2 regions of the Rossellomorea sp. GAMAL-10_SWC genome follow, and region 1 is predicted to be linked to the other one. Evidence: a T-box and tRNA genes for the amino acid it is inferred to sense, from the RefSeq annotation. Region 1 holds a T-box; the other holds one or more tRNA genes.
What was found. A T-box is a leader RNA that pairs with one kind of tRNA and senses whether it is charged. The one in region 1 lies ahead of ileS (isoleucine--tRNA ligase), so its partner is inferred to be a tRNA-Ile.
Positions count from the first base shown of each region.

Region 1 (5,307 bases):
TTGTATTAAATCCATCTAAATTTGCATATAAACTGTAAAAACTATGAACATTGTCGATTGTATCGATGAGTTTCGATTTCGCCTCTTGAACGACTCTTTCAGAAAAACGCTTCGGATTCCAAGGCGCACTGTCTACCAATAAAGCCCATCTTAATGAATCAGCACCATATTTTTGAATTAATTCTACTGGATCTAGTGCATTCCCTTTACTTTTAGACATTTTTTGTCCATTTTCATCTAAAACATGGCCTAGAGATAATACTCGTTTATACGGTACTTTCCCGGTAAATAAAGTAGATACTGCAAGTAAACTATAGAACCAGCCTCTTGTTTGATCAATCCCTTCAATGACAACATCAGCTGGGAATTGTTTTGTAAATTTCTCTTTATTTTCAAAAGGATAATGATACTGGGCAAATGGCATCGAACCACTATCGAACCAGACATCAATTACTTCAGGTGTTCTTTTCATATTCCCTTTACAATTTGGACAATTAAGAGTAACTTCATCAACAAAAGGTTTGTGCAGTTCAATTGAGCTGTCAATTTCTTCAACCGAATGGTTACATAATTCATTTATACTTTTTGGTGCTAATTGATGATTACATGAAACACATTCCCAAACATTTAATGGGGTGCCCCAATATCTTTTTCGGCTAATATTCCAATCTACCATTTGTTCTAAAAAATTACCGAATCGGCCGTATTTTATATGATCTGGATGCCAAGTTACTTCTTTATTATTTTTAATAAACTCATCCTTTAATGCGGTCGTTTTAATAAACCAACTTTCATTCGCATAATAGAGTAAAGGTGAATCACAACGCCAACAATGCGGATAGCTGTGCTCATATTTTTCTTTACTAAATAATAAATCGTTTTCGGCTAAATACCTCACTATATCTACATCACACTCTTTAACAAAACGACCTTGAAAATTAGGTACTTCTTCAGTATATTGGCCCTTTTCATTCACTACATTTACAAAAGATAACCCATTTTCTTGTACAACCTTGTAGTCATCTTCACCGTATGCAGGTGCGATATGAACAATTCCAGTACCACTACCTTCAGTTACAAAATCTGCTTTCACAACTTTATGACCAACTTCAACCTTTACGAAATTAAATGGAGGTGAATAACTAATACCGATTAGATCTGCCCCAAGAAATTCAGATAAAATGACGTAATCAGCTTTTAGCACTTTATCTACTAATGCCTTAGCAAGAATATATACTTCCTCACCTTTTTTAGCACGAACATATTCCATTGTTGGATTTACAGCTAAGGCTACATTAGCTGGAAGTGTCCACGGAGTTGTCGTCCATCCAAGGAAATAGACATTTTCTTCATCTTGCAATTTAAACTTAACGGTTGCAGATAAATCCTTAACGTCCTTATATCCTTGCGCTACCTCATGTGAGCTTAGTGATGTTTGACAGCTAGGGCAATAAGGTGAAACACGATGACCTTTTATTAGTAAACCTTTTTCATGAATTGTCCCAAGGATATTCCATACACTTTCGATATAAGAATTGTCCAGTGTTACATATGGATCATCCATATCCACCCAATAACCTAACTGCTCAGTAAAGTCTCGCCATTGTTTCTCGTAAGTAAAAACACTTTCTTTACATTTATCTAGAAAAGCTTTTACACCATAACGTTCAATTTCTGCCTTACCTGAAATGCCTAACATCTTTTCAACACCGAGTTCAACTGGTAAACCATGCGTATCCCATCCAGCTTTACGAACAACTTGGAAACCAGCCATAGTTTTATATCTAGCTACCACATCTTTTATCGTACGACCTAATGCGTGACCAACGTGTGGTAGTCCATTTGCAGTTGGGGGACCTTCATAAAAAACAAAAGATTGATTATGTTCTCTTTGTTCAACTGATTTAATAAAAGTATTTTCTTTAGACCAAAGTTCACTAATCCTTTTTTCACGATTTTGAACAGATTCTTTTATGTTTTCTTTTTTCATATGATATCGCCTCTCTTCTTTTTTTAAAGCACACAAAAACCCGCCCCTATAATAAGGGACGGGTTTAACCGCGATACCACCCTAATTCTATTGAAAACATTCCGCTCTTCAATAGCACTCAGTCACGTACAATCATACGCGTTCCTTTTAACGGTAGACACCCGTTCAAACCTACTTATGTTTTCAGTTTGACTTCTCGGAGAGGATCTTCATTTAAGTACTATTCACCGGATTTCAGCTTCCCCGGCTCTCTGTAGAACAGTAACGAAAATTACTTTTCTCGTCATTGAATTCATTTGTGTGCTTTAATTGTTATTTATTATATCCATCGACTACTAAAAAGTCAAAGTTTTCTTAAATTTATTTTTTACTTAATTTAAATTCCGTACTCCAATTGCAAAAGAAACTTCTAAATGTCAAAGTTAATGATCCTTTTGATCGCAAAATAACTTTTTATCACTTTTCACTATTTTACGCCACTAAGGAAAGAAAAGCAGCTATTATTTCTCTACCTTTTTCAATTCTAATCTAATTTTACAATTTTAAACGAAACAATCTTTTGTGAATCGTTAATCCTTTCTCATAATTTTTTTAAAAACTAATGGAGAATATTGTGTTAAACTGATTTTGGAGAAAATTAAATAGAAAAAGGGGTGCCGAAATGATCAAAACGATGGCTGTATACAAGGACGGAACCCATGCGTTTGATGTATCAATTGAAGAATTAAATTCCGAACAAATTGATTGGGTTTGGGTCGATTTTGGAAAACCTGAAAAAGAAGAAATTGACTTATTGCGAACTCAATTCCAATTCGATGAAATAGCAATTAAGCATTGTGTAAGTTATAAAGAAAGACCGAAAATGGATTATTACGATGGCTATCGTTTTATCATTCTACAATCATTGCAGGAGAACATGGAACAAGCTGAAATCGATCTCTTTTTGTCCCACAAGTACATCGTCTCATTTTGCTGGGAGGAGTCAAATGCGATACAAATTGTGTGGAACAAACTAAAAGGATTAAAGAGTACAAAAGGAATAAAACCAGAACGAATCCTGTATCACATTTCTGATGAAATTGTTGATAAATTCTTTCCAATCGTCCAAAAAATTGAAGATGACATCGAAGAGATTGATGAATTAGGAACAAATTCCGATTTAAGCATGATCGATGGAATTAAAACACAATTAAGCAAGTTATCAAAAGTAAGAAAAACAGTTAAACCTACAAAAGATTTAATTTATCGTATATTAAATTCAACCCACGTTGAAATTGACAAAGAAACGACAAAGAAATTGCGAATCGTCTACGATCATTTATTAAAACTATTAGATGACATTGCAGATAACAGGGAAATGGCAAATGACATTAGAGAAAGTTATATTTCAACAAACTCACACAAAATGAATAAAACGATGAAAATGTTAACATCGGTCTCGATTGTGTTCATGCCACTAACATTCATCGTCGGTGTATATGGAATGAATTTTGTTCACATCCCTGAGCTTCAATTAAAATATGGTTATTATTACTGTTGGGTGATCATGCTAATCATCGTGATTGGATTAGTGATCTGGTTCAAGAAAAAAGATTGGTTCTAAAATACTCGTTATAATAAGAAAAACTAAAACTATCCAACAAAAATAAGATGATCTTTGTAGAGGTCATCTTATTTTTATTCTATTTATACCTTTGTACTTAGTTTTTTTATTTTATTATTTCAATGAATCTGCTGTTTTTTCAAACATTACACTTTGATCAATTAAACCACAAGTTCCACATTGAACTAAATATTCTGGACCTTTATATGGAACAAAAAATGGATCTAGCCCACTTGAAACGTATTCTTCTGATTCAACATCTCCGCTTTGAGCATTTAATTTAACTGCTTTTGGGTTTTGTTCGATTAAATAAAATCTACTTTTGTTTGTTTTACAGCGTGGACATGCTAATTTATGCATATTTTCACCTCATTTTATTCATATAAGGTTACTATTCCATTAAATTATTATATTTATTCATATTAATTCGTATTTAATTTGCCTTCAAATACAATCTTTCTTCCAGTCGGTTCAATTTCTACCTTTCCATTAATCATTTGTTCTGAAAATATTGGTACTTCCATTCTTTTAACTGGTGTATAGCCTTCTCTTTCCATTCTCTCTAAGCAATCATTAATTGTTTCATTTTCAAAGACTTCAAATTTTTTCTTACTCATCTATTTCCCTACTTTCCACTATTGTAATTCTATCTAATCATAATTGAATTCAAATCAAACTATAGTAAAAAACCTTACTTTCATTTGAGAGTAAGGTCTGACTGACTAAAATTATTTAATCGCGAAGCCTCGATAGGAATCGAAGTGCTTCAATATAAACCCAAATGACTGTTACTAATAAACCAAAAGCACAATACCACTCGAACTCTTTTGGTGCACCTTGTCTAACACTTGTCGTAATTAGATCAAAATCCAAGAATAGATTTAATGAAGCAATCACAAGTATCGCTAAACTAACTAATATTCCGATTGGACCAGATTGATGGATATATGGAATTGGAACATGGAATAGTTGAAGGACCATCGTTAGTAAATAAAAGATAAACACTCCGATTGTTAATCCGAAAACACTTGATCTAAAACGGTGGGTTACTTTAACTAGTCCAGTAGCATAACAAATTAATGTTCCTGCTATAATTGCTATTGTTAATAGAACCGCTTGTAGGACAATCATCCCATATGTTGCTTCGTAAACAGCTGAAATATTACCAATTAGAATCCCTTCAACTGCTGCATAAATAGGTGTAGTAATTGGCGCAATTCTAGGAGAAAAAGATGTTACTAACCCAATTATGAATGCAACGATTAAACATCCTATAAACACTTTAGAATTCAGTGTTCCAGTAGCCGTTAGATAAAATGAGTATCCTGCTGTTGCAATTAGTAAGATTAATGCGATAATTGTTTTACCAATTGTCCCACCGATCGTCATCGCTTTAGCAGCATGTCTTGATTTCGTTAATCGTTCAGAATTTAAGATAGGATTTGAACTCCTCATTTAAACTCCTCCTTTATTTTATACCTTTATTTTACCATTTTTAGTAAATTTCTTAAACTTTAAACAAGCTTTAGTAAAATATATGAAAAAAGATGTCCAAAAGGACACCTTTTTTCAAAAAACTAAATTAAAATTTAATTTTATTTGCTAAAAATGATTGTAATTCACTTATTGCAACACGAGTTTGCTCCATAGTGTCACGGTCACGAACTGTTACTTTTCCGTCTTCAATTGATTCGAAGTCGTAAGTAATACAGAA
Region 1 is NZ_CP144911.1:1,507,261-1,512,567, reverse strand. It holds gene ileS (isoleucine--tRNA ligase) at 1-1,975, opposite strand, end outside; T-box leader at 2,042-2,286, opposite strand; gene corA (magnesium transporter CorA family protein) at 2,652-3,593, shown strand; gene V5E38_RS07310 (DNA alkylation repair protein) at 3,708-3,953, opposite strand; gene V5E38_RS07305 (NETI motif-containing protein) at 4,016-4,210, opposite strand; gene V5E38_RS07300 (Bax inhibitor-1/YccA family protein) at 4,326-5,048, opposite strand; gene V5E38_RS07295 (glycine--tRNA ligase) at 5,176-5,307, opposite strand, start outside.

Region 2 (5,307 bases), 2.0 Mb from region 1:
ATCATTCGAAGAGTGTAAAGGCATAAGGGAGCTTGACTGCGAGACCTACAAGTCGAGCAGGGACGAAAGTCGGGCTTAGTGATCCGGTGGTTCCGCATGGAAGGGCCATCGCTCAACGGATAAAAGCTACCCCGGGGATAACAGGCTTATCTCCCCCAAGAGTCCACATCGACGGGGAGGTTTGGCACCTCGATGTCGGCTCATCGCATCCTGGGGCTGTAGTCGGTCCCAAGGGTTGGGCTGTTCGCCCATTAAAGCGGTACGCGAGCTGGGTTCAGAACGTCGTGAGACAGTTCGGTCCCTATCCGTCGTGGGCGCAGGAAATTTGAGAGGAGCTGTCCTTAGTACGAGAGGACCGGGATGGACACACCGCTGGTGTACCAGTTGTTCTGCCAAGAGCATGGCTGGGTAGCTATGTGTGGAAGGGATAAGTGCTGAAAGCATCTAAGCATGAAGCCCCCCTCAAGATGAGATTTCCCATAGCGTTAAGCTAGTAAGACCCCTGAGAGACGATCAGGTTGATAGGTCAGAGGTGGAAGCGTGGTGACACGTGGAGCTGACTGATACTAATCGGTCGAGGACTTAACTAACAAGTTTGATGATGACATTATCTAGTTTTGAAGGTACGAAAATTATTATAAAAAAAACTTCAAAAAAGTTATTGACTTTTAAATGAAATTTGATATAATAATTAATGTCCTAAAGAAAAAGAATCAAGTGATGATAGCGAAGAGGTCACACCCGTTCCCATACCGAACACGGCAGTTAAGCTCTTCAGCGTCGATGGTAGTTGGGGGTTTCCCCCTGTGAGAGTAGAACGTCGCTTGGTTTGATGGAGGATTAGCTCAGCTGGGAGAGCACCTGCCTTACAAGCAGGGGGTCGGCGGTTCGAGCCCGTCATCCTCCACCATATGCCGACTTAGCTCAATTGGTAGAGCAACTGACTTGTAATCAGTAGGTTGGGGGTTCAAGTCCTCTAGTCGGCACTCTTTTGAGCCATTAGCTCAGTAGGTAGAGCATCTGACTTTTAATCAGAGGGTCGAAGGTTCGAATCCTTCATGGCTCACCATTTTCTCAAAAGAGAATATTTGCGGGTGTGGCGGAATTGGCAGACGCGCTAGACTTAGGATCTAGTACTTCGGTGTGGGGGTTCGAGTCCCTTCACCCGCACCATTTAAATTTATAATTTATAAGCAGTATACGCGGAAGTAGTTCAGTGGTAGAATACAACCTTGCCAAGGTTGGGGTCGCGGGTTCGAGCCCCGTCTTCCGCTCCACATATGCTGCCGGGGTGGTGGAATGGCAGACACACAGGACTTAAAATCCTGCGGGGGTTGACCCCGTGCCGGTTCGAGTCCGGCCCTCGGTACCATTTATAATATGCGCCCGTAGCTCAATTGGATAGAGCGTTTGACTACGGATCAAAAGGTTATGGGTTCGAGTCCTTTCGGGCGCGCCATATTATTCCACCTGTTATTCTGAACGGGAAGTGGCTCAGCTTGGTAGAGCACCTGGTTTGGGACCAGGGGGTCGCAGGTTCAAATCCTGTCTTCCCGACCATTTAAAACATGGGGCCTTAGCTCAGCTGGGAGAGCGCCTGCCTTGCACGCAGGAGGTCAGCGGTTCGATCCCGCTAGGCTCCACTTAAAGAAACTTAAATTAACTTATTATGGCGGTGTAGCTCAGCTGGCTAGAGCGTACGGTTCATACCCGTGAGGTCGTGGGTTCGACTCCCTCCGCCGCTACTTATTTAAGGACCTTTAGCTCAGCTGGTTAGAGCAGACGGCTCATAACCGTCCGGTCGTAGGTTCGAGTCCTACAAGGTCCACCACTTATAATGGAGTAATACCCAAGTCTGGCTGAAGGGATCGGTCTTGAAAACCGACAGGGGTGTAACAGCCCGCGGGGGTTCGAATCCCTCTTACTCCTCCATTTTTATTAAATTGTATATAACTTTTAGGAACTATATTAAATAGTATCCTCATTATCGCGGGGTGGAGCAGTCTGGTAGCTCGTCGGGCTCATAACCCGAAGGTCGCAGGTTCAAATCCTGTCCCCGCAACCAAATGGTCCCGTGGTGTAGCGGTTAACATGCCTGCCTGTCACGCAGGAGATCGCCGGTTCGATCCCGGTCGGGACCGCCATTTAAGATGGCTCGGTAGCTCAGTCGGTAGAGCAGAGGACTGAAAATCCTCGTGTCGGCGGTTCGATTCCGTCCCGAGCCACCATCTTAAATAAATAAGTAAATTAGCTTTTAATAAGCCGACTTAGCTCAATTGGTAGAGCACGAATGAATAAGCTTTGTAGCGAAACATCAGCGTACTTGTCGAAAAACACCTTGAATTATCTAGATGAGACAAGGACGAACTTTATGAAGGTTACTATACCAATACTTAAGCTTGAGTGGAGCAAATTATATTAAGTAATAAAACTAATTGATTTAGTTAATAATATGCCGACTTAGCTCAATTGGTAGAGCAACTGACTTGTAATCAGTAGGTTGGGGGTTCAAGTCCTCTAGTCGGCACTCTTTATGGCGGTCGTGGCGAAGTGGTTAACGCATCGGATTGTGGTTCCGACACTCGTGGGTTCGATTCCCATCGGTCGCCCCATATTATGCGGGTGTAGTTTAATGGTAAAATAGAAGCCTTCCAAGCTTCGGTCGTGGGTTCGATTCCCATCACCCGCTTTTTTATAAAATTTAATGGGCCTATAGCTCAGCTGGTTAGAGCGCACGCCTGATAAGCGTGAGGTCGATGGTTCGAGTCCATTTAGGCCCACCATTAAATTTAAAATTAATTTTTCCGCAGTAGCTCAGTGGTAGAGCACTCGGCTGTTAACCGAGTGGTCGTAGGTTCGAACCCTACCTGCGGAGCCATATGATAGAGAAGTACCCAAGTGGCTCAAGGGGCGCCCCTGCTAAGGGTGTAGATCGGGTAACCGGTGCGAGGGTTCGAATCCCTTCTTCTCTGCCATATTTTTTTTTGGCCCGTTGGTCAAGCGGTTAAGACACCGCCCTTTCACGGCGGTAACACGGGTTCGAGTCCCGTACGGGTCATAACTAAAGCTCAGTTATTTGTGATAACACAGGTAACTGAGTTTTTTATTTGTCTTTTTTATGATTTTAGTGAACGAGCTTTAATTGAATACGTCTTTCTTCATTATATTAGAGTACTCTTTGTACGTTTTAGGATGTACAGGGAGTTAACTCTCATAGATTCAATATGGCTTCTGTCTATTTACAAATAAAGTAATCGAAACAGCACATCTCAGTCTTAGTTCTCCACAATCTCGCCCTTCTCCTTTTCCATTAATCTTCATTCGGGTTAATATTCTTCATTATCAAAACTTAAAGTCTTTTTCGCTCATTTTAAATTCCAGCATCATTTTATCCTCACCCTTTAGTTAAAATGTCGTTTAAATCCATTTTTTTAAAGTGTTCTTCAAATAATAAATATTACAAGACCAAAGAAATTAGAAAGCAAGAAATTGAAAGCAAGCGTATGATCTTAGTGTTAAAATGTGAATAGCTAAAGATGAGGTGATTAAATGAACGGATTAAATAATCAGGTCATGTGGGATGCAGTTGAATCATGCGATGAAAACTACGATGGAGTGTTTATTTATGCAGTTAAGTCCACTGGAATCTGTTGTAAACCTTCTTGTAAGTCAAGAACCCCATTAAAAGAAAATGTGTCATATTATCCGTCATTTTCTTTGGCAATTAAAGATGGATACCGTCCATGTAAAAGATGTCGTCCTGATTTACTTCACTCAAATGAGGAGGATATTATTTTATCTGCCAAACATTTTATTGAAAAAGAATATCGAAATAGTTTAACACTGGATCGGTTAGCAATTGAAGTTGGAGTAAGTAAATTTCATTTGCAAAGAATATTTAAAAAATCCACAGGTTTATCTCCGTTAGAATACGTAACTAGGTTAAGAATGATTGAAGCTTTGAGATTATTACGAGATACTGACAAAACCATAACTGAAATAGCTCATAAACTTGGTTTTAAAGGCTCTGCACATTTTTCAAGCATGTTTCGTCATCATTTTAATTACACTCCAACTACATTCAGAAAGGGACTGAATAAATGAAGTTAAAAGATGGAATAGCTTTATTGAGTCTAGCTGCATTATGGGGAGCTTCATTTTTATTTATTCGGATCGCTTCACCTGTTTTTGGACCTATTTTAACAATAGAGGGAAGAGTTACAATTGCTGCGTTTGCCCTGGTGCTATATTTGGTTATTACTAAAAAGTCTTTACAATTTAAAGAGAGATGGAGACAATATTTAATAATAGGGGCATTAAATGGAGCAATTCCATTTACATTAATTGCTACATCAGCATTATATTTGCCAGCCTCAATGTCATCAATTCTAAACTCTTTGACGCCATTATTTACAGCTCTGGTTGTTTTTTTATGGACGAAAGAAAGGTTGAGTATTCGTAAGTTAACTGGAATAATAGTGGGAGTAATAGGAGTGATCTTGTTAGTAGGATGGAGTTCAATTCCCTTTACTTATGATGTTAAAATAGCCATTGGACTAGCAGTTTTATCGACTATTTCATATGGAATTGCGGGTGTTTATGCAAAGAAGGCATTTGCCTTAGTACCACCACTTTCACTTGCAGCTGGTCAACAAATTGGTGCTGCAATTTTACTTTTACCTTTTACATTTTTAAATTTCACTGAGTCTACAGATAACGTATCAGGAGTTGCGATATTGGCAGTACTAGGATTAGCATTATTTTGTACTGCTATAGCATATTTATTGTATTTTTATCTTATCGAAAGTGTTGGGCCTACCAAAACATTAAGTGTTACTTTTTTAATTCCAGTGTTTGGAATAATCTGGGGTATTCTTATTTTGAAAGAACATATTACATTAGGGATGTTGTTTGGTTTTCTTGTCATTTTATGTGGGGTATTCCTGATTTCAGATATTCGTTTACGTGTAATAACATCAAATAAGCGAATGCAAGCCTAATAAGCTTTTAAATAATAAGCCAAAAAAGGATTTTCGTAAAAACGAAGATCCTTTTTACTATATTACGATTGTTATTTTATTGAGTTAATAATAAGACCTACCTAAGTAGGTAAATATACCAAATCTTTAGTAAGTTTGAAGCGAATCTACATGAATCTCAATAATTGTTGTTGAATTGCCTAAAATATAAGTCAGGTAATTTAAATTCACTATTCTGATCAATATGCATTGTTGCATGGTCTTCGATATTACCAAATAAATTGAATTCGGTTTAAAGATTTTTTTATTTTTCATCTAAATATTTAAA
Region 2 is NZ_CP144911.1:3,518,730-3,524,036, reverse strand. It holds rRNA gene V5E38_RS17515 (23S ribosomal RNA) at 1-590, shown strand, start outside; rRNA gene rrf (5S ribosomal RNA) at 714-829, shown strand; tRNA gene V5E38_RS17505 (tRNA-Val) at 835-910, shown strand; tRNA gene V5E38_RS17500 (tRNA-Thr) at 914-986, shown strand; tRNA gene V5E38_RS17495 (tRNA-Lys) at 994-1,069, shown strand; tRNA gene V5E38_RS17490 (tRNA-Leu) at 1,091-1,173, shown strand; tRNA gene V5E38_RS17485 (tRNA-Gly) at 1,203-1,277, shown strand; tRNA gene V5E38_RS17480 (tRNA-Leu) at 1,286-1,372, shown strand; tRNA gene V5E38_RS17475 (tRNA-Arg) at 1,383-1,459, shown strand; tRNA gene V5E38_RS17470 (tRNA-Pro) at 1,484-1,560, shown strand; tRNA gene V5E38_RS17465 (tRNA-Ala) at 1,571-1,643, shown strand; tRNA gene V5E38_RS17460 (tRNA-Met) at 1,672-1,745, shown strand; tRNA gene V5E38_RS17455 (tRNA-Ile) at 1,755-1,831, shown strand; tRNA gene V5E38_RS17450 (tRNA-Ser) at 1,840-1,932, shown strand; tRNA gene V5E38_RS17445 (tRNA-Met) at 1,989-2,065, shown strand; tRNA gene V5E38_RS17440 (tRNA-Asp) at 2,069-2,144, shown strand; tRNA gene V5E38_RS17435 (tRNA-Phe) at 2,153-2,228, shown strand; tRNA gene V5E38_RS17430 (tRNA-Thr) at 2,455-2,527, shown strand; tRNA gene V5E38_RS17425 (tRNA-His) at 2,537-2,612, shown strand; tRNA gene V5E38_RS17420 (tRNA-Gly) at 2,619-2,689, shown strand; tRNA gene V5E38_RS17415 (tRNA-Ile) at 2,707-2,783, shown strand; tRNA gene V5E38_RS17410 (tRNA-Asn) at 2,804-2,878, shown strand; tRNA gene V5E38_RS17405 (tRNA-Ser) at 2,885-2,975, shown strand; tRNA gene V5E38_RS17400 (tRNA-Glu) at 2,987-3,058, shown strand; gene V5E38_RS17395 (bifunctional transcriptional activator/DNA repair enzyme AdaA) at 3,550-4,104, shown strand; gene V5E38_RS17390 (DMT family transporter) at 4,101-5,000, shown strand.
Region 2: it encodes a tRNA-Ile, which carries the amino acid that the T-box ahead of ileS (isoleucine--tRNA ligase) is inferred to sense. The anticodon was not compared.